Regions from separate parts of the Pseudocitrobacter corydidari genome, predicted to be linked through region 4. Evidence: predicted binding sites of a transcription regulator. Region 4 holds the regulator's gene; each other region holds the start of a gene.
What was found. Region 4 encodes CRP, which controls carbon source genes, mostly activating them, when cyclic AMP is high. Its sites were predicted from a motif close to ATGTGANNNNNNTCACAT; they were not measured.
Positions count from the first base shown of each region.

Region 1: garD (galactarate dehydratase) is a predicted target of CRP. The motif match lies at 1,709-1,726, and genes of this name have one in related genera.
Region 2: epd (erythrose-4-phosphate dehydrogenase) is a predicted target of CRP. The motif match lies at 1,587-1,604, and genes of this name have one in related genera.
Region 3: msrB (peptide-methionine (R)-S-oxide reductase MsrB) is a predicted target of CRP. The motif match lies at 1,793-1,810, and genes of this name have one in related genera.

Region 1 is NZ_CP087880.1:4,481,470-4,487,075, forward strand. It holds gene garD (galactarate dehydratase) at 14-1,585, opposite strand; gene garP (galactarate/glucarate/glycerate transporter GarP) at 2,001-3,332, shown strand; gene garL (2-dehydro-3-deoxyglucarate aldolase) at 3,361-4,131, shown strand; gene garR (2-hydroxy-3-oxopropionate reductase) at 4,162-5,052, shown strand; gene garK (glycerate 2-kinase) at 5,149-5,606, shown strand, end outside.
Region 2 is NZ_CP087880.1:4,722,684-4,728,289, forward strand. It holds gene G163CM_RS22070 (PTS transporter subunit EIIC) at 1-335, opposite strand, end outside; gene epd (erythrose-4-phosphate dehydrogenase) at 1,797-2,816, shown strand; gene pgk (phosphoglycerate kinase) at 2,865-4,028, shown strand; gene fbaA (class II fructose-bisphosphate aldolase) at 4,126-5,205, shown strand; gene G163CM_RS22090 (carbamate kinase) at 5,272-5,606, opposite strand, start outside.
Region 3 is NZ_CP087880.1:1,687,558-1,693,163, forward strand. It holds gene G163CM_RS07815 (sigma-54-dependent Fis family transcriptional regulator) at 1-935, shown strand, start outside; gene G163CM_RS07820 (YeaC family protein) at 942-1,220, opposite strand; gene msrB (peptide-methionine (R)-S-oxide reductase MsrB) at 1,264-1,677, opposite strand; gene gapA (glyceraldehyde-3-phosphate dehydrogenase) at 2,017-3,012, shown strand; gene G163CM_RS07835 (D-hexose-6-phosphate mutarotase) at 3,086-3,970, shown strand; gene G163CM_RS07840 (aldo/keto reductase) at 4,091-4,942, opposite strand; gene G163CM_RS07845 (MipA/OmpV family protein) at 5,039-5,606, opposite strand, start outside.
Region 4 is NZ_CP087880.1:4,271,085-4,276,690, reverse strand. It holds gene G163CM_RS19800 (YheU family protein) at 1-147, shown strand, start outside; gene G163CM_RS19795 (phosphoribulokinase) at 174-1,043, shown strand; gene G163CM_RS19790 (OsmC family protein) at 1,125-1,529, opposite strand; gene crp (cAMP-activated global transcriptional regulator CRP) at 1,830-2,462, shown strand; gene G163CM_RS19780 (YccS/YhfK family putative transporter) at 2,511-4,586, shown strand; gene argD (bifunctional acetylornithine/succinyldiaminopimelate transaminase) at 4,579-5,606, opposite strand, start outside.

The sequences.
Region 1 (5,606 bases), 210 kb from region 4:
TTCCAAAAGGATATCAGGTCACCGGTGCCGGGTTAAACACCGCCAGCTGGTTATGCAGCCCCCACTGATCCGAGAACGTCTTCTTCTTCCCGCTCGCCACATCAAGAATAAACTGGAACAGCTTCCAGCCCACATCCTCAATCGTCTCTTCGCCAGTGGCGATAGTGCCCGCGTTGATATCCATTAAGTCGTACCAGCGGTTCGCCAGTTCGGTACGCGTCGCCATCTTAATGACCGGCACCGCCATCAGGCCATACGGCGTACCGCGCCCGGTTGTGAAGACCTGCACCGTAATACCGGAAGCCACCTGCTGCGTGCCGCAGACGAAATCGCTGGCAGGCGTCGCGGCGTAGATCAGCCCGCGTTTGGTCGGGCGTTGGCCCGGAGAGAGCACTTCAACAATGGCGCTTTTGCCAGATTTGGCAATCGAGCCGAGCGCTTTTTCCACCACGTTTGCCAGCCCACCTTTTTTGTTGCCGGGGGACGGGTTGGCGCTGCGGTCGGTTTTACCCATATCGAGATAGTTATCGTACCAGGCCATCTCTTCCAGCAGGCGTTTACCTACCTCTTCGTTAATGGCGCGCGGCGTCAGCAGGTGGATAGCATCACGTACTTCCGTCACCTCTGAGAACATCACGGTTGCGCCGCAGCGTACCAGTAGGTCAGACGCGTAGCCCACCGCCGGGTTCGCCGTCACGCCGGAAAACGCATCGCTGCCGCCGCACTGCATCCCAACGACCAGTTCAGAGGCCGGGCAGGTCTCGCGCTGGCGTTCGTTCAATTTTTTCAGGTGGCGTTCGGCGACCTGCAAAATATCATCAACCATCGATTTAAAGCCGACGTGTTGTTCGTCCTGCAAACGCACAATGCTGGCGTTGTCGGCCGGAATGGCATTCACATCCGGTGTGCCTTCCAGCAGGCGTTCCGGCTGGAGTTTTTCACAGCCGAGGCCAATCACCATTACCTCGCCGCCAAAGTTCGGGTTCAGAGCGATGTTGTGAATGGTGCGGATAGGCACGATGGCGGCAGGTGCGTTAATCGCCACGCCGCAGCCGTAGAGATGGTTCAGGCCGACGACACCATCAACGTTAGGATATTTTGGCAGCAGGTCACGTTCGATGATTTTGACGACATAATCCACAACCCCCGCCACGCAGTGCACGCTGGTGGAGATCCCCAGCAGATTTTTCGTCCCCACGCTGCCATCGGCGTTGCGATAACCCTCAAAGGTGTAACCCTCAAGCGCAGGCAGCGGCTCCGGCACTTTGGTGGCAAGCGGCAGCGTATTCAGCGGCGGCGCTTCCGGCAGCGACACGGTGGATTCGTCAATCCAGCTGCCTTTGGCGATATCGCGCACCGCATAGCCAATGACTTCGCCATAGCGAATGATTTCGCCATTAACGGGAATGTCCACCAATGCCACCTTATGGCCTTGTGGAATATGTTCAATTAACTCCAGCCCATCAGGAAAACGTGTTCCTGCTTTTAAGCCATTATCATTAACAATAATCGCCACGTTATCCGTATCGTGCACTTTTATATAAAATGCTTTCGGCGCGTCTTGGCGAATTTCGATGTTAGCCATTGTCCAGTATTCTCCAGCCAGGTGGTAAACCTAAAAATTACAATAAAGGGTATCGCTTTCTGACGAAGCAAAATTATTACATCGCGTGATGGCATAAAGAATGTCAGGAGTTCAGCGGTAAAAATGTGACGCAGATCACCACTTAATCGCCTGTCAGGCCAGCTGTGGCGGGTATTACGTAAATCTGTGCATCAGCGCCCAATGTTGTGGGCATATGCTCAATAGTATGCGAGATTAAAATATTCAAATTGTGTAATTGCACAGTGTGCAGGCCAGCAATGCTGATTATACTGAATCACGATTTCATTGTGTCTGGTTAGCTATCTGATATTCCTGCTGTCGATAAATAATCAGTGAAATATGCCTTAGTACAAAATAAATAATATAAGGCATCCTGTGCCCGAGGATAAATAAAATGATGCTGGATACTGCTGTCGAATCGAAAAAGGGTGTGCCAACCCGATATTTAATCTTATTAATCATCTTTATTGTTACCGCCGTTAACTACGCGGACCGCGCCACGTTATCAATTGCCGGTACGGAAGTGGCCAAAGAGCTGCAATTGAGTGCGGTGTCGATGGGCTATATCTTCTCGGCGTTTGGCTGGGCTTACCTGCTGATGCAGATACCCGGCGGCTGGCTGCTCGATAAATTCGGCTCGAAGAAGGTTTACTCTTACAGTCTCTTCTTCTGGTCACTGTTTACCTTCCTGCAGGGCTTTGTGGACATGTTCCCGCTTGCCTGGGCAGGTATCTCCATGTTCTTTATGCGTTTTATGCTTGGCTTTTCGGAAGCGCCATCCTTCCCGGCCAACGCGCGTATTGTTGCGGCCTGGTTCCCGACTAAAGAGCGTGGCACCGCGTCCGCTATCTTTAACTCGGCGCAGTACTTCTCACTGGCGCTCTTCTCACCGCTGCTGGGGTGGCTGACCTTCGCCTGGGGCTGGGAACACGTCTTTACCGTGATGGGCGTGATTGGTTTTGTGCTGACGGGGCTGTGGATCAAGCTGATTCATAACCCGACCGACCACCCTCGCATGTCGGCGGAAGAGCTGAAGTTTATCTCTGATAACGGCGCCGTGGTCGATATGGATCACAAAAAGCCCGGCAGCACGACACAGGGGCCAAAACTCCACTACATCAAGCAGTTATTGACCAACCGCATGATGCTGGGCGTGTTCTTCGGGCAATACTTTATCAATACCATCACCTGGTTCTTCCTCACCTGGTTCCCGATCTATCTGGTGCAGGAAAAAGGGATGTCGATTCTGAAAGTGGGGCTGGTGGCGTCGATTCCGGCACTCTGCGGGTTCGCCGGTGGCGTACTGGGCGGTGTGTTCTCGGATTACCTGATTAAACGTGGCTCCACCATTACTCTGGCGCGTAAGTTACCGATTGTGCTCGGCATGCTGTTGGCTTCGACCATTATTCTGTGTAACTACACCAACAATACGGCGCTGGTGGTGACTTTGATGGCACTGGCCTTCTTCGGTAAAGGGTTTGGCGCGCTGGGCTGGCCGGTTATTTCCGATACCGCGCCGAAAGAAATTGTAGGCCTGTGCGGCGGGGTATTTAACGTGTTTGGCAACGTAGCCTCTATCGTGACTCCGCTGGTGATTGGCTATCTGGTTAGTGAACTGCACTCCTTCAACGCCGCGCTGGTCTTCGTCGGCTGTTCGGCACTGATGGCGATGTTCTGCTACCTGTTTGTCGTCGGCGACATCAAGCGTATGGAATTGCAGAAATAATTAACGGTTAAGAGACAAGGTATAAGCGATGAATAACGATATCTTCCCGAATAAATTCAAGGCCGCGCTGGCCGCCAAACAGATTCAAATTGGCTGCTGGTCAGCGCTGGCAAGCCCAATCAGCACCGAAGTGCTGGGCCTGGCCGGGTTCGACTGGCTGGTGCTGGACGGTGAACATGCGCCAAACGATATCTCTACCTTTATTCCACAGTTGATGGCGCTGAAGGGGAGCAGCAGCGCACCGGTGGTGCGTGTGCCGACTAACGAGCCGGTGATTATTAAGCGTCTGCTGGATATCGGTTTTTACAACTTCCTCATCCCGTTCGTGGAAACCGAAGAAGAAGCGGTGCAGGCCGTGGCATCGACGCGTTATCCGCCAGAAGGCATTCGCGGCGTCTCCGTTTCTCATCGCGCCAATATGTTTGGCACGGTGCCGGACTACTTCGCGCAGTCGAACAAGAACATCACCATCCTGGTACAAATCGAAAGCCAGCAGGGCGTCGATAACGTTGATGCTATCGCGGCGACCGAAGGCGTGGACGGCATCTTCGTCGGCCCAAGCGACCTGGCTGCGGCACTGGGCCATCTTGGCAACGCATCGCACCCGGATGTACAGAAAGCCATCCAGCACATTTTTGCGCGTGCAAAAGCACACGGCAAACCGAGCGGCATTCTGGCCCCGGTGGAAGCGGACGCGCGTCGTTATCTTGACTGGGGGGCGACCTTTGTCGCCGTCGGCAGCGACCTCGGCGTTTTCCGTTCTGCAACGCAGAAACTGGCTGATTCCTTTAAAAAATAACCACCACTGCAACAAGAGAGAGACACAATTATGACGATGAAAGTTGGTTTTATTGGCCTGGGGATCATGGGTAAACCAATGAGTAAAAACCTCATTAAAGCCGGTTACTCGCTGGTGGTTTCCGACCGTAACCCGGAAGTGATTGCCGAACTGATCGCCTTAGGCGCAGAAACCGCGACTACCGCCAAAGCCATTGCCGAGCAGTGCGATGTGATTATCACCATGCTGCCAAACTCCCCGCATGTGAAAGAGGTTGCGCTGGGTGAGGGCGGAATTATCGAAGGCGCGAAGCCTGGCACGGTTCTTATCGACATGAGTTCCATTGCACCGCTGGCGAGCCGCGAAATCAGCGACGCGCTGAAAGCAAAAGGCGTGGATATGCTGGATGCGCCGGTGAGCGGTGGTGAACCGAAAGCCATCGACGGCACGCTCTCCGTCATGGTTGGCGGTGAGAAAGCCATCTTCGACAAATACTACGACCTGATGAAAGCGATGGCAGGATCCGTGGTGCATACCGGCGAAATCGGCGCGGGTAACGTCACCAAGCTGGCAAACCAGGTGATCGTTGCGCTGAACATCGCGGCGATGTCCGAAGCGCTGACGCTGGCAACCAAAGCGGGCGTTAACCCGGATCTGGTGTTCCAGGCGATTCGCGGTGGTCTGGCGGGCAGCACCGTACTGGAAGCCAAAGCGCCAATGGTCATGGACAGAAACTTCAAACCCGGTTTCCGTATCGACCTGCATATCAAAGATCTGGCGAATGCGCTGGACACCTCTCACGGCGTAGGCGCACAGCTGCCGCTTACCGCTGCGGTCATGGAAATGATGCAGGCGCTGCGTGCCGATGGCCTGGGAACGGCGGACCATAGCGCCCTGGCGTGCTACTACGAAAAACTGGCGAAGGTGGAAGTCACTCGCTAAGGACGTTGTGCCCGGTGGCGCTGAGCTTACCGGGCCTACATTGTAGGCCGGATAAGTGAAACGCCATCCGGCGTTGTGCAGCAACAGGCTATCACTATGAAAATCGTAATCGCCCCAGACTCTTACAAAGAAAGCCTTTCTGCCTCCGAGGTAGCTCAGGCGATAGAAAAAGGATTTCGGGAAATCTTTCCTGATGCGCAGTATGTTTCTGTTCCGGTTGCTGACGGCGGCGAAGGAACGGTTGAAGCGATGATTGCTGCCACGCAAGGCTCTGAACATCATGCGTGGGTCACCGGGCCTTTGGGCGAAAAGGTGAATGCCAGCTGGGGAATGTCTGGCGACGGAAAAACCGCGTTTATCGAAATGGCGGCGGCCAGCGGGCTGGCGTTGGTTCCTCCGGAAAAGCGCAATCCACTGGTGACGACCTCTCGCGGTACCGGTGAGCTCATCCTGCAAGCGCTGGAAAGCGGCGCAACGAATATTATTATCGGCATTGGCGGTAGCGCCACCAATGACGGTGGTGCAGGCATGGTCCAGGCGCTGGGCGCGAAACT
Region 2 (5,606 bases), 450 kb from region 4:
GAATCCAGCAGCGTGTTGAGGATGTAATGCATCGCCATAAAGCATACCGCGCCGGAAAACGCGGCCCAGGCTTTCTCTTTCTTTGCCAACCCGAAAGCGACGCCGATGGAGAAGAAGAGCGGAAGATTGCGAAAGACCACATCGCCGGTGGCTTTCATGACGCTAAAGGCGATGTATCCAGGCGAACCTTTGCTGATAAGCGAGGAGAGATGCAACGCTGCAAGGGTTTCTGTATTCGTGAAGGCACTCCCAAAGCCCATAAACATGGAGCCGATGGTGATAATTGATATGGGGACCAGCATGGCCTGGCCAATCATTTGCATCTGCTGCTTCATAAATTATCCTTGTGAATAGTTCGTCCGACGATAACTCGGATGAATTCCTCTATTTTTATTCACGGCCTTCAGAGGTTTTATATTTATTTTATAAATGTAATTAGCGTGGTTTTTATTGATGTCGCTAATAATTATTAGTTATCATGCGGGCCGCATGGCTGCTGTGTTTATTTAAAACCGAATGAGGAGTTTATCATCGTAAAAACGGGATTGTGTGACAGACACGACGATAAATAAATATTGAAGGTATCTATGAATAGTGCGAATTTATTTCTTTCAAAGAAAAGCCCCGCCGAAGCGGGGCTAGTCAGGTACAACGTTAGCCAGTTTCAAATTAAGAGTAACGGTACGGAACCCCTCCATCGCTTAGCGTATAAATAACGCGATGAATCGGCGAGGGGTGTAAATCATCATGTATCATTGACGATACTGTTATATGAATTACAACCATCAGTACGGCGAATTTCAGAATATCCATACCGCAAATCCTGCTTGAAGCGGCAAGCGTCAGCGGCTATCCTAGAACTGTTTGGAGTCATGGATCACCCCCGTAGTTTGCCTGTTTTTATACCGCAACGACGGGGGTTTTCTTTTTTCAGTGCAAGGAGCCGCACGGAAAAAGTTCCCCCGCGCCGTTGCACCTGTCGATGAACATTCACCAACACACAAATTTTACTCGCGTTGGTTATTTGTCGCTTTTATTTAGAATGTCTGAATTCGGATATTATTAGAAATAAGAGATATTTTAGAAAAGCCCCGCTGGAGCGGGGCTAATCAAGGGGCAACGTTAGCCAGTTTCAAATTACGAACAGCGGTGTGGCATTCCTCCTTCGCTCTGCGTATACATAACGCGATTAACCAAAGAGGGTTGTAAATCGTGATGTATCATTGACGATACAATTAAATGAAGTACAACCATCAGTACGGCGAATTTCAATATATCCATACCGCACATCCTGCTTGAAGCGGCAAGCGTCAGCGGCTATCCTAGACCTGTTGAGAGTCATGGATCACCCCCGTAGTTTGCCTGTTTTTATACCGCAACGACGGGGGTTTTCTTTTTCCAGTGCAAGGAGCCGCACGGAAAAAGTCCCCGCGCCGTTGCACCTGCCGATGACTTACGCATCGACGAGCAAATTTTACCCTTCATTTCGCCTAATCACTCATTCAGAGATAGTCTGATTCCGTACTCGGTCTTTATTCCATCGCCCGACTCCTTCTGGCATAACGCTGCAAATTATTCCTGTAGAAATGTGATGTATGTCAGATTCCTGGTGCGTTTGTCTGGACAATCATTCCTTTTATTCCGGCTTTCGCTTATTCTGGCTGAAGCGTTTCAGTTGATGAAGTGTTCGACATTTGACCAATCAGTCACTGTTTGTGGCAGGTAAGGTTTCCCGGAATGAATTGCTGCATTACTCTGTCAGCCACATTGCTTTGGGATGACCTTGCAGGAGACCTATGACCGTACGCGTAGCGATTAATGGCTTCGGTCGCATTGGGCGTAACGTGGTTCGTGCTTTGTATGAATCCGGACGCCGTGCGGAAATCACCGTGGTGGCAATCAATGAACTGGCGGATGCTGCGGGCATCGCACACTTATTGAAATATGACACCAGCCATGGCCGTTTTGCCTGGGACGTTCGCCAGGAACGGGAACAGTTGTTTGTTGGCGACGACAGCATTCGTCTTCTGCACGAGCGCGAGATTAACGCGCTGCCCTGGCGCGAACTGTCGGTTGATGTGGTGCTCGATTGTACCGGCGTGTTCGGTAGTCGCGCTGACGGCGAAGCACATATCGCCGCAGGCGCGAAGAAGGTGCTCTTTTCACATCCCGGTAGCAACGACCTCGACGCAACGGTGGTTTATGGTGTAAACCATGACGCGTTACGTCCTGAACATCGTATTGTCTCCAATGCCTCCTGTACCACGAATTGCATAATCCCCATCATAAAATTGTTGGATGATGCCTGGGGCATTGAATCGGGAACGGTGACGACGATTCACTCCGCGATGCACGATCAGCAGGTGATTGACGCGTATCACCCGGACCTGCGCCGCACACGCGCCGCAAGTCAGTCGATCATTCCGGTCGATACGAAGCTTGCTGCAGGGATTACGCGTATTTTCCCGCAGTTTAACGATCGATTCGAAGCGATTGCGGTGCGTGTACCGACCATTAACGTCACGGCAATCGATCTTAGCGTAACGGTAAAAAATCCGGTAAACGCTAATGAAGTCAACCAGTTGCTGCAAAAAGCAGCACGGGATGCATTTCATGGTATAGTTGACTATACGGAATTACCGTTGGTCTCAACAGATTTTAACCACGATCCGCACAGCGCCATTGTTGATGGCACGCAGACGCGAGTGAGTGGCGCGCATCTGATCAAAACACTGGTCTGGTGCGATAACGAATGGGGCTTTGCTAACCGAATGCTCGACACCACGTTAGCGATGGCCGCACAAGGTTTCAGGTAGGACGCGAATGCGTCTGCAAAACTTTATGAATCAACGAGAGGATTCACCATGTCTGTAATTAAGATGACCGATCTGGATCTTGCTGGTAAACGTGTTTTTATCCGTGCGGATCTGAACGTACCAGTTAAAGAAGGGAAAGTAACCAGCGACGCGCGTATCCGTGCTTCCCTGCCGACCATCGAGCTGGCCCTGAAACAAGGCGCGAAAGTGATGGTAACCTCCCACCTGGGTCGTCCGACCGAAGGCGAGTACAACGAAGAATTCTCTCTGCTGCCGGTTGTTAATTACCTGAAAGACAAACTGTCTAACCCGGTACGTCTGGTTAAAGATTACCTGGACGGCGTAGAAGTTGCTGCAGGTGAACTGGTTGTTCTGGAAAACGTTCGCTTCAACAAAGGCGAGAAAAAAGACGACGAAGCACTGTCCAAAAAATACGCTGCGCTGTGCGACGTATTCGTCATGGATGCTTTCGGTACCGCTCACCGTGCGCAGGCTTCTACTCACGGTATCGGCAAATTCGCTGACGTTGCGTGCGCAGGCCCGCTGCTGGCCGCTGAACTGGACGCGCTGGGTAAAGCACTGAAAGAACCTGCTCGCCCGATGGTGGCTATCGTTGGTGGCTCTAAAGTGTCTACCAAACTGACCGTTCTGGACTCTCTGTCTAAAATCGCTGACCAGCTGATCGTTGGCGGTGGTATCGCGAACACCTTCGTTGCCGCTCAGGGCCACAACGTCGGTAAATCCCTGTATGAAGCTGACCTGGTTGATGAAGCCAAACGTCTGCTGACCACCTGCGACATTCCGGTTCCGACTGATGTGCGCGTGGCAACCGAGTTCTCCGAAACTGCGGCAGCGACCCTGAAATCCGTATCTGACGTGAAAGAAGACGAGCAGATCCTGGATATCGGCGACGCATCTGCACAGCAGCTGGCTGAGATTCTGAAAAACGCGAAAACCATCCTGTGGAATGGTCCGGTTGGCGTGTTTGAATTCCCGAACTTCCGTAAAGGTACTGAAATCGTGGCTAACGCTATCGCAGACAGCGACGCGTTCTCCATCGCAGGCGGCGGCGATACTCTGGCTGCAATCGACCTGTTCGGTATCTCTGACAAAATCTCCTACATCTCCACTGGTGGCGGCGCATTCCTCGAATTCGTGGAAGGCAAAGTACTACCAGCAGTTGCAATGCTCGAAGAGCGCGCTAAGAAGTAATGTTTGAGCAGGCGGGGAAACCCGCCTGTTTTTCAGCGCGCTACATAGCTCGCGCTTCTTTTTCTAACGGCCGAAGATACAGATAGGACTCGTAAACATGTCTAAAATTTTTGATTTCGTAAAACCTGGTGTTATCACTGGTGATGACGTTCAGAAAGTGTTCCAGGTAGCAAAAGAAAACAACTTTGCACTGCCAGCAGTAAACTGCGTGGGCACCGACTCCATCAACGCCGTTCTGGAAACCGCTGCTAAAGTTAAAGCACCGGTTATCGTTCAGTTCTCCAACGGTGGTGCAGCATTCATTGCCGGTAAAGGCGTGAAAACTGACGTTCCGCAGGGTGCAGCAATCCTGGGCGCTATCTCTGGCGCGCATCACGTTCACCAGATGGCTGAGCACTACGGTGTTCCGGTTATTCTGCACACTGACCACTGCGCGAAAAAACTGCTGCCGTGGATCGACGGCCTGCTGGACGCGGGTGAAAAACACTTCGCTGCTACCGGCAAACCGCTGTTCTCTTCTCACATGATCGACCTGTCTGAAGAGTCTCTGCACGAAAACATCGAAATCTGCTCCAAATACCTGGCGCGTATGTCCAAAATGGGCATGACTCTGGAAATCGAACTGGGTTGCACCGGTGGTGAAGAAGACGGCGTGGACAACAGCCACATGGACGCTTCTGCACTGTACACCCAGCCGGAAGACGTAGATTACGCGTACACTGAACTGAGCAAAATCAGCCCGCGTTTCACCATCGCCGCTTCCTTCGGTAACGTACACGGCGTATACAAACCAGGTAACGTGGTTCTGACCCCGACCATCCTGCGTGATTCTCAGGACTATGTTTCTAAGAAACACAACCTGCCGCACAACAGCCTGAACTTCGTCTTCCACGGCGGTTCCGGTTCTTCTGCTCAGGAAATCAAAGACTCTGTAAGCTACGGTGTAGTGAAAATGAACATCGATACCGATACCCAATGGGCGACCTGGGAAGGTATTCTGAACTACTACAAAACCAACGAAGCTTACCTGCAGGGCCAGCTGGGCAACCCGAAAGGCGAAGACCAGCCGAACAAAAAATACTACGATCCGCGCGTGTGGCTGCGCGCTGGCCAGACCAGCATGAGCGCTCGTCTGGAGCAGGCTTTCAAAGAACTGAACGCGGTTGACGTTCTGTAATTTGATGCTGCGTGAATGATAAAAGGCTTCCTTCGGGAAGCCTTTTTTTTGCGTGAAACCAGCACGTTAGTCTGAAATACAGGTGCCTTTTTTCCCTGCAAGTATCTGTGGTGCATCTTTCAGCGCGCCAATAAACGCCGCATTGCCTGTTTGCTTTACAAACTGAATGACCGCAGCGGCTTTTGGCCCCATCGCCCCATCCGGTGCGGCGAACGGCGCCAGTTCTCCAGGGGTAACCTGACGTAAAGCGCGGGCCTGTGGCGTTCCCCAATTTTCGTACACCGCATCGGCATCGGTTAGAATCAGCAGATGGTCGGCGCTGATTGCCTGGGCCAGCACGGCTGCCGTCAAATCTTTATCAATTACGGCTTCGATACCCTGATAGCCGACCTCTTTTTCAA
Region 3 (5,606 bases), 2.4 Mb from region 4:
CGGGGGCTGTACTGATGAGCGCCTCCTCGCCTGTCCCGCGCGAGCGTGAGCTGCGTATTGGTTATCAACGTTTCGGCAACCTTGGCGTGCTGAAGGCGCGTCAGACGCTGGAGCGCGAATTTGCCGGGCGCGGCGTGAACGTCCTGTGGAGCGAATTCCCCGCCGGCCCGCAAATGTTGCAGGCGCTAAGCAACAACGATATCGATTTTGGCACCACGGGCGAAGCGCCGCCGGTCTTTGCCCAGTCGCGCGAAAACGCGCTGCTTTACGTCGCCTGGGAGCCGCCCGCGCCACGCAGCGTGGCCATGGTGGTGCCGAACGACAGCGACATTCAGCACATTCGTCAGCTGCGCGGTAAACGCATTGCCCTGAATAAAGGTTCCAATGTGCACTGGCTGCTGGTGCAGATTCTGGAAGAGGCGGGTTTACGCCTTGAGGATGTAAAAGTGGTGTACGCACCGCCCAAATATCCGTTAACGCCCAGCGACTATCTGGCCGCCGACGCGTGGATGATGTGGGACCCGGTACTCAGTGATGCAGAGAAAAGCGGTCAACTGCGGATTGTCGCCACCGGCGAGGGGCGTGTGAACAACCATCAGTTTTATATCGCTCGCCGTCAGTACGCGCAGTATAACGATGACATTATTGCGCATGTCGTTGATGCGCTCGGCAGAACCGGGAAGTTTATCGACAGACAGCGTCATGACGCGGCGCAGTTGCTTTCCAGCGAACTGGGGCTGGATATCGCCTCGCTGGAGTGTGCGCTGGCCCGTCGCAGCCATCAAACCCGCGAAATGGATTTAAAAGTGATTCGCGCCCAGCAAACCATCGCCGATCGCTTCTACGCGCTGGGCCTGCTGAGCAAACCCGTGGCGGTGCGCGACGCCATCTGGTGCGCGAAAGTGGAACAGGCCGAACCGTGGATTGCGGCCTGATAAGACTCAGTGCTGCTTAAAGGTGGCGATGGGCTTCGGTGAAATGCCGAAGTCCTCTTTCAGCTGCTGCTTACTTTTCATCACCATCTGCCCGTTGGTGTCGATGGTCATATGCTGGGCGTCGCTGTTGTAGCGCGCCTGCCAGAGCATCACCAGTTGCAGGCAGTTCTCTTTTTGCTCTGCGGTCAGGGCCACACCATCCGGCCATTTCCCCAGCTCCACCGCCGTCATCAAACGCTGATAAACGTCCGGTGTCATATTGTCGATAATTTGCTCAATACTCATGTCCGACTCCGACTGTTAAGGAATAATTTGCTGAATCGTTTTTTCAACCTTTAGTTGACTCACCTTTCTCGCCATCCGTGAAGCTCAGTGACGCCGAATTGACGCAAAAACGTTCACCTGTCGGCTGAGGCCCATCGGGGAAGACATGGCCCAGGTGTGCATCGCAATTTCCGCAACGGATTTCAGTACGTTGCATACCGTGGGAGTAATCGTTGAGATAGCGGATCGCGGTATCGCTTACGGGCTCATAAAAACTTGGCCAGCCACATCCGGAATCGTACTTACTTTCGGAGTGGAAAAGTGGCGCATCGCACACTAAACAATGGTAAATCCCGTCACGCTTATTATGCAGCAAACGTCCGGTGAATGGCGGCTCGGTGCCGTGATTCTGCGTGACGTAGAACTGCATTTCGCTTAAATTTTTTTTGAGTTCTTCGGGGGTAGGTTTGTTCGCCATTTTGCTCACATCTCGCTATGGAAAGTACATCTCAACTCCGATTCTAACAAAACATTAACAATGGCGTATCGACTTTTGTTCTAAACTTATCCGATGCGAAAAGACGGCCGATTTATTGTGATGTATTTCACATTTTTATCTGCTGTAACCTTTAAAATTCGCCGCGCTGACCCCATGTGGTTACAAGCTCAAAGGGAGAGTGAGGTAAATCAATCGAGCAAAGGTTGTGCTAAGAGTTGATTTGTCGCAATGATTGACACGATTCCGCTTGACGCTGCGTAAGGTTTTTGTAATTTTACAGGCAACCTTTTATTCACTAACAAATAGCTGGTGGAATATATGACTATCAAAGTAGGTATCAACGGTTTTGGCCGTATCGGTCGCATTGTTTTCCGTGCTGCTCAGGAACGTTCTGACATCGAGATCGTTGCAATCAACGATCTGTTAGACGCTGACTACATGGCATACATGCTGAAATATGACTCCACTCACGGCCGTTTCAACGGTACCGTTGAAGTGAAAGACGGTCATCTGATCGTTAACGGTAAAAAAATCCGTGTTACCGCTGAGCGTGATCCGGCTAACCTGAAATGGAACGAAGTTGGTGTTGACGTTGTTGCTGAAGCAACTGGCCTGTTCCTGACTGACGAAACCGCTCGCAAACACATCACTGCTGGTGCGAAAAAAGTTGTTCTGACTGGCCCGTCCAAAGACAACACTCCGATGTTTGTTAAAGGCGCTAACTTTGACAAATACGAAGGCCAGGACATCGTTTCTAACGCATCCTGCACCACTAACTGCCTGGCACCGCTGGCAAAAGTTATCAACGACAACTTCGGTATCATCGAAGGTCTGATGACCACTGTTCACGCGACCACCGCTACTCAGAAAACCGTTGATGGCCCGTCTCACAAAGACTGGCGCGGCGGCCGCGGCGCATCCCAGAACATCATCCCGTCCTCTACCGGTGCTGCTAAAGCTGTAGGTAAAGTACTGCCAGAACTGAATGGCAAACTGACTGGTATGGCGTTCCGCGTTCCGACTCCGAACGTATCCGTTGTTGACCTGACCGTTCGTCTGGAAAAAGCTGCTTCTTACGAAGAAATTAAGAAAGCAATCAAAGCTGCTTCCGAAGGCCCGATGAAAGGCGTTCTGGGTTACACCGAAGACGACGTTGTATCTACCGATTTCAACGGCGAAGTTTGCACTTCCGTGTTCGATGCCAAAGCGGGTATCGCACTGAACGACAACTTCGTGAAACTGGTATCCTGGTACGACAACGAAACCGGCTACTCCAACAAAGTTCTGGACCTGATTGCTCACATCTCCAAATAAGTTGAGATGAAACAGTAATCTGAAAGAGCGACTTCGGTCGCTCTTTTTTTTGTTTGAAAAGAAGGATTGCGTAATGATTAATAAAATTTTTGCACTTCCGGTAATCGAACAACTTACCCCTGTGCTCTCCCGTCGTCAGCTTGATGAGCTGGAAATTATCGTTGTTGATCACCCGGCTGTTAAAGCATCCGTTGCGCTTCAGGGTGCACACCTGCTGTCGTGGAAACCAGCAGGAGAAGCGGATGTGCTGTGGCTGAGCAACAATACCCCGTTTAAAAACGGCGTTGCGCTGCGCGGCGGCGTGCCGATTTGCTGGCCTTGGTTCGGCCCGGCGGCTCAACAGGGCCTGCCTTCTCACGGCTTTGCCCGTAATCTGCCGTGGGCGCTGAAGGCGCACAACGAAGATGACAACGGCGTAGTACTGACCTTTGAACTGCAAAGCAGCGAGGCATCTCGCCAGTTCTGGTCGCACGACTTCACCCTGCTCGCCCGTTTCAAACTGGGTAAAACCTGTGAAATTGAACTGGAAGCACATGGTGATTTCGAAACCACCAGCGCGCTGCACACCTACTTCAACGTGGGCGATATCCACGCGGTCAAAGTGAGCGGCCTTGGCGATCGCTTTATCGATAAAGTGAACGATGCCAAAGAAGGCGTGTTGAGCGATGGCGTACAAACCTTCCCGGACCGTACCGACCGCGTTTATCTGAACCCGGAATCATGCAGCGTGATCCACGATGCCGCGTTGAACCGCAGCATTAACGTGATCCACCATCATAACCCGGACGTTGTGGGCTGGAACCCTGGCCCGGCGCTGTCTGTCAGCATGGGCGATATGCCGGACGATGGCTATAAAACCTTCGTGTGTGTAGAAACCGCATGCGCCAGCAAAACGCAAAAAGCGACGGCGGATAAACCGTCTCGTTTGAGCCAGACCATTAAGGTTGTGAAAGGCTAAGTGGTTAGCCCGGCATTTGTGCGGGCTTTTGCCGGGTGGCGCTAGCGCTTACCCGGCCTACAGTTGATCGCATTTTTTGACCGTAGGCCTGATAAACGAAAGCGCCATCAGGCATTTTCTTCACACGACATCCAACGCCGTTTTATGCCCCGGGGCCGGGAACGCGCTGTCCAGCAATGCCTGTTCTTCCTCGCTTAACGTCAGCGTTAACGCCGCCGCATTCTCTTCCACATGCTTCACCGTCGCCGCTTTCGGAATCGCCATAATGCCGTGCTGGCGAATCACCCATGCCAGCAGCACCTGGGCGACCGTCGCCTGATGCACATCCGCAATGGCTTGAACCGTCGGGTTGGCAAACAATCCCCTGCGCAAACGCCCGGCCTGTGCCAGCGGGCAGTACGCCATTACCGGCATTGAATGCTGCTGACACCAGGGGAGAAGATCGTATTCGATTCCTCGTGAGGCCAGATGATAGAGCACCTGATTCGCCGCGCAGGCCTCCCCGCCTTTCACCTGCCACAATTCCTGCATATCGGCGTAATCGAGGTTCGACACGCCCCAGTAACGGATTTTGCCCTGTTCCACCAGTTTTTCCATCGCCGTCACGGTTTCCTGCAACGAATAGTTCCCGCGCCAGTGTAAGAGATAAAGGTCGAGATGGTCGGTGCCCAATCGCCGCAGGCTGGCTTCGCAGGCGGCAGCCATATTGCTGCCCCCGGCATTCCACGGATACACCTTGGACACCACGAATACGCGGTCGCGGATCCCGCGAATCGCCTCGCCCACCACCTCTTCCGCGCCGCCTTCGGCGTACATCTCCGCCGTATCAATTAACGTCAGCCCGCAATCAACGCCAGCCCGCAGCGCCATGGCTTCTTCACGCCGTGCGCTGGCGTCTTCCCCCATATACCACGTTCCCTGGCCGATCGCTGGCAACCGTTGCCCGGCGAGTAAAACCGTTTTATCTGCCATGACATCCTCCTTTTGTTATCTCTTACCCTAAACAGTTTCCGGAAAAATGCCAAAAAAAAGCCCGCCAGTGGCGGGCTCGATACGACGATGCAGTAATCAGAAGGTGTATGTGACACCGGTTGAGAGCAGACCGGTCCAGCTTTTGTCCACCATCGGGCTGTCGGTGATTTCATCCGACAGACGGGTATAACGGGCAGTACCGTATACGCTCCAGTTGCCGAGGAAGCGATAGTTCGCGCTCAGCTCCAGATACGGATTCCAGCCGCCATCAGCGCTGTAGTCGCGCAGACCGCTTTTACGCGATTCTTTGTGCGACACGCCGTAGTAGTAGTCATTCATGTTATCGCTGTTCCACTCAACACCGATACCAGGCGTCAGCGTCAGGTTGCCGTTGGTGTAGCGATAAATCCAGCCCAGGTCCCAAATCAGGCCGTTGCTTTTATCCAGCGTATCGCCGGAAAGCGTGGTACGCAGCGAACCGTACTGAGTATGGTGGAACCAGGAGACACCGGCCATCAGCGTGGAGTGACGGCTGTCGAGGCGGCGCAGTTTATGGCTGTCGCTGTCGCTCGGTTTGAAGTACATCGGCAGCCAGTATGCGGTCAGGGAAAGCTGATCGGTACCGTCATTCCACAGGTAGTAACCGCCGCCCAGGCCGCGGAAC
Region 4 (5,606 bases):
GGCACCGATTATGGTGAATATGAACGTTCACTTGCGCAAAAGGTCGCCGACGTAAAACAGCAACTACAACGCGGCGAAGCGGTACTGGTGTGGTCGGAACTTCATGAAACCGTCAACATCATGCCCCGCAGCCAGTTTCGCGGTTAATCTTACCGACTCGGGAGTTGTTCGCTATGTCTGCCAAACATCCGGTTATCGCCGTCACGGGTTCCAGCGGGGCGGGAACCACCACCACCAGCCTCGCGTTCCGCAAGATTTTCGCCCAGCTCAAACTTCGCGCCGCGGAAGTGGAAGGCGACAGCTTTCATCGCTACACGCGTCCGGAAATGGATTTAGCCATTCGTAAAGCGCGTGATATGGGCCGTCATATCAGCTACTTCGGCCCGGATGCCAACGACTTCAGCCTGCTGGAACAGACGTTCCGCGAGTACGGGCACAGCGGTACCGGACAGTCGCGAAAATATCTGCACACCTACGATGAAGCGGTGCCGTGGAATCAGGTGCCGGGAACCTTTACCCCCTGGCAACCGCTGCCTGAGCCGACCGACGTGCTGTTCTATGAAGGGCTGCACGGCGGCGTGGTCACCCCGCATCATGATGTGGCAAAGCATGTCGATTTACTGGTAGGCGTGGTGCCGATTGTAAACCTGGAGTGGATCCAAAAGATGATCCGCGACACCAGCGAGCGCGGTCACTCCCGCGAGGCGGTGATGGATTCCGTGGTGCGTTCGATGGAAGATTACATCAACTACATCACCCCGCAGTTCTCGCGCACCCATCTTAACTTCCAGCGTGTGCCAACGGTCGATACCTCCGATCCCTTCGCCGCCAAAGGCATTCCGTCGCTGGATGAGAGCTTTGTGGTGATCCACTTCCGCAATCTCGACAATATCGATTTCCCCTGGCTGCTGGCGATGCTGCAAGGCTCGTTTATCTCTCATATGAATACGCTGGTCGTTCCCGGCGGCAAGATGGGGCTGGCGATGGAATTGATCATGACGCCGCTGGTGCAGCGGTTGATGGAAGGGAAGAAGATTGGGTGAAATAGCACCTTACCCGACCTACAAAGCTTTCGTAGGTCGGATAAGGCGTAGCCGCCATCCGACATAAAGGCGACGCGGGCGTTACCCCTCCACCACCTCATAAGAATGGGTAATGTTCACCGCTTTGCCCAGCATCAGCGCCACTGAACAGTACTTCTCAGCGGACAAATCCACCGCCCGGGACACCGCCGCATCTTTCAGTTCTTTGCCGGTCACAATGAAGTGCAGATTGATGTGCGTGAACAGACGTGGCGCTTCTTCGCGGCGTTCAGAGGTCAGCTTAACTTCACAATCGGTCACGTCGTAACGGCCCTTTTGCAGGATTGACACGACGTCAATAGCGCTACAACCGCCCGCAGCCATCAGCACGACTTCCATCGGGCTTGGCGCTTTATCACCTGAGTTGCCATCCATTAGAATCTGGTGCCCGGAAGCCGACTCACCCAGGAAGGTTAACCCTTCAACCCATTTCACACGCGCTTGCATAATAGTCACTCCAGAGTTGCAAATTTATTGTCAGATTACGCGCACATAACAAATCTCGCAACGGAAGTAGACCTGGGTCATGCTGAAGCGAGACACCAGGAGACACACGGCGAAAGCTATGCTAAAACAGTCGGGATGCTACAGAGATACATAAACGTACTGCATGTATGCAGAGGACATCACATACTGGCTGCGACAATTTTTGACGGCCAACTTCCCAGGTAGAGGGAAGGACATTATTTCCACCAGTGGTAGCCTGATTTGCCGCTGGCGATAGCTTATAACAGAGGATAACCGCGCATGGTGCTTGGCAAACCGCAAACAGACCCGACACTCGAATGGTTCTTGTCTCATTGCCACATTCATAAGTACCCATCGAAGAGCACGCTGATTCACCAGGGTGAAAAAGCGGAAACGCTGTACTACATCGTTAAAGGCTCCGTGGCAGTACTCATCAAGGATGAGGAAGGCAAAGAGATGATCCTTTCCTACCTCAACCAGGGCGATTTCATCGGTGAACTGGGCCTGTTTGAAGAAGGCCAGGAACGTAGCGCCTGGGTTCGGGCGAAAACCGCCTGTGAAGTGGCTGAAATCTCCTATAAGAAATTCCGTCAGCTCATCCAGGTTAACCCGGATATCCTGATGCGTCTCTCCTCTCAGATGGCGCGCCGTCTGCAGGTTACCTCTGAGAAAGTGGGCAACCTGGCGTTCCTCGACGTTACCGGTCGTATCGCACAGACGCTGCTGAATCTGGCAAAACAGCCGGATGCCATGACCCACCCGGACGGTATGCAGATCAAAATCACCCGTCAGGAAATCGGTCAGATCGTCGGTTGCTCCCGCGAAACCGTGGGCCGCATTCTGAAGATGCTGGAAGATCAGAACCTGATCTCCGCACACGGTAAAACGATCGTCGTTTACGGCACGCGTTAATCTCGTCTGACGGCGTATTGTTCGCGCAATACGCCGTTTTTGTCTCTTATGTGGCGCAGGCTGATTTACCACCCGGAAGTCAACTATGCACTGCGGCAAACGCTGGTGTTATGTTTGCCGGTCGCCGTCGGCCTGATCCTCGGCCAGCTTCAACACGGCTTACTGTTCTCTTTAGTGCCTGCCTGCTGCAACATCGCCGGGCTGGATACTCCCCATAAACGCTTCTTCAAACGCCTGATTATCGGTGGGTCTCTGTTCGCCGGTTGCAGCCTGATTGTGCAACTGTTGCTGGCCGATGATATCCCGCTGCCGTTTATTCTTACCGGTCTGGCGATGGTGCTGGGCGTTACCGCCGAAATCAGCGCGCTGCACGGGCGATTGCTTCCGGCCTCGCTGATTGCCGCCATTTTTACCCTGAGCCTGGCGGGCAATATGCCCATCTGGGAACCGCTGCTTATCTACGCGCTCGGCACGCTATGGTACGGGCTGTTTAACTGGTTCTGGTTCTGGCTATGGCGCGAACAGCCGCTGCGCGAGTCGTTGAGCCTGCTTTACCGCCAACTGGCGGAGTACTGCGAAGCCAAATATAGCCTGCTGACGCAACATACCGACCCCAATACCGCCCTGCCGCCGTTGCTTAATCGTCAGCAGAAAGTGGTCGACCTGATTTCCCAGTGTTACCAGCAGATGCACATGCTGGCGGCCAATCAGCACAATGATTACAAGCGCCTGCTGCGCGCCTTCCAGATGGGGCTGGATTTACAGGAACACATTTCGGTGAGCCTGCACCAGCCAGAAGAGGTGCAAAAACTGGTCGAGCGCAGCCACGCCGAAGCGGTAATCCGCTGGAACGCGCAAACCGTCGCCGCGCGCCTGCGGGTAATGGCCGATGACATTCTTTATCACCGCTTCCCGACGCGCTTCAATATGGATAAGCAAATTGGCGCGCTGGAGAAAATTGCCCGCCAGCATCCCGATAACCCGGTCGGGCAGTTCTGCGCCTGGCACTTCAGCCGCATCGCCAAAGTCCTGCGCGCGCAGCGTCCGCTTTATCCGCGTAACCTGATGGCCGATAAAGAGCGCCGCCTGCCGCTGTTCCCGGCGCTGAAAAGCTATCTGTCGCTGAAATCGCCCGCCCTGCGTAATGCCGCGCGTTTAAGCGTGATGTTGAGCATCGCCAGCCTGATGGGCGCGGCGCTGCATCTGCCGAAACCCTACTGGATATTAATGACCGTCTTGCTGGTGACGCAAAACGGCTACGGCGCGACGCGTGTGCGTATCTTCCACCGAGCGGCGGGCACGCTGGCGGGGCTGGTTATCGCCGCGGTCACGCTGCACTACCATTTCCCGGAGGGATTCGCGCTGACCGCGATGCTGGTGATCACCCTGATAAGTTATCTGATCATTCGTAAAAGCTACGGCTGGGCGACCGTGGGTTTCACCATTACGGCGGTATATACCCTGCAATTGCTGACGCTCAACGGCGAGCAGTTTATCGTCGCGCGTTTCGCCGATACGATTATCGGCTGCCTGATTGCCTTTGGCGGCATGCTGTGGCTGTGGCCGCAGTGGCAAAGCGGTCTGCTGCGCAAAAATGCGCACTCTGCGCTGGAGGCGGATCAGGAAGCAATACAGTTAATTTTGAGTGACGATCCTTCCGCTGAAAAACTGGCGTATCAACGTATGCGCGTCAACCAGGCGCACAACGCCCTGTTTAACTCGCTCAATCAGGCGATGCAGGAACCGGGCTTTAATACGCACTATCTGGAAGATATGAAACTGTGGGTGACCCACAGCCAGTTCATCGTCGAGCATATCAACGCCATGACCACGCTTGCGCGCGAGCACGACACGCTCTCGCCGGAGCTGATGCAACGTTATCTGGAATCGTGTGAAGTCGCCCTGCAACGCTGTCAGCAGCGCCTGGAGTATGATGAATCGGGCAGCAGTGGGGATGTGAACATCATGGAGTCGCCGGATACGCTCTCCCACGGGCCACTCAGCACCATGGAACAGCATCTCCAGCGTATTCTGGGCCACCTCAACACCATGCACACCATTTCGTCGGTGGCATGGCGTCAGCGGCCGCGGCACGGTATCTGGCTAAACCGCCATATCAACTGACAACTTTCGCCACCGCCTGCGCAAAGCGCGTCATACCGTCATCGATCTCTTTCTCTTCCACCACCAGCGACGGCGCAAAACGCATCACGTCTGGCCCGGCGTTCAGCACCATGACACCGGCATCAGCGGCCGCGTAAAGGAATTCACGCGCGCGGCCTTTGTACGGTTCTTTCAGCTCGGCACCAATCAGCAGCCCCATTCCGCGAATATCGCTGAAAACGTCATACTTCGCGTCGATATCCTGCAAATGCTGCACAAAACGCTCGCGTTTGGCATGAACGCCATCCAGCACTTCCGGCGTATTGATAATATCGAACGCCGCGCCCGCCACGGCACAGGCCAGCGGGTTACCGCCATAGGTCGAGCCGTGGGAGCCGACGTGGAATGCGCTGGCAATCTCTTCGGTGGTGAGCATGGCGCTAATCGGGAAACCACCGCCCAAAGCTTTCGCGCTGGTGAGGATATCCGGCGTCACGCCATAGTGCATATAGGCGAACAGCGAACCGGTACGCCCCATCCCGCTCTGCACTTCATCAAACACCAACAGCGCCTGATGTTTATCGCACAGGTCACGCAGCCCCTGTAAAAATTCCGGCGTCGCGGCCAGCACGCCGCCTTCGCCCTGAACGGGTTCGACCACAATCGCGCAGGTATGGTCATCAATCACCGCTTCAACCGCGTGCAAATCGTTAAACGGCACGTGGACGATATCGGCCGGTTTTGGGCCAAAGCCATCGGAGTATTTCGGCTGGCCGCCGACGGAAACCGTAAACAGCGAGCGACCATGGAAGGCGTTGTGGAAGGCAATAATCTTACTTTTGTACGGGCTATGACGCGTAGAGGCGTAGTAACGCGCCAGTTTGAACGCGGTTTCGTTGGCTTCAGTGCCGGAGTTCATAAACACCACGCGCTCGGCAAAGGTGGCGTCCACCAGCTTCTGCCCCAGACGCAGCGCCGGTTCATTGGTAAACACGTTACTGGTATGCCACAGGGTTTCACCCTGGGTTTTCAGCGCCTCAA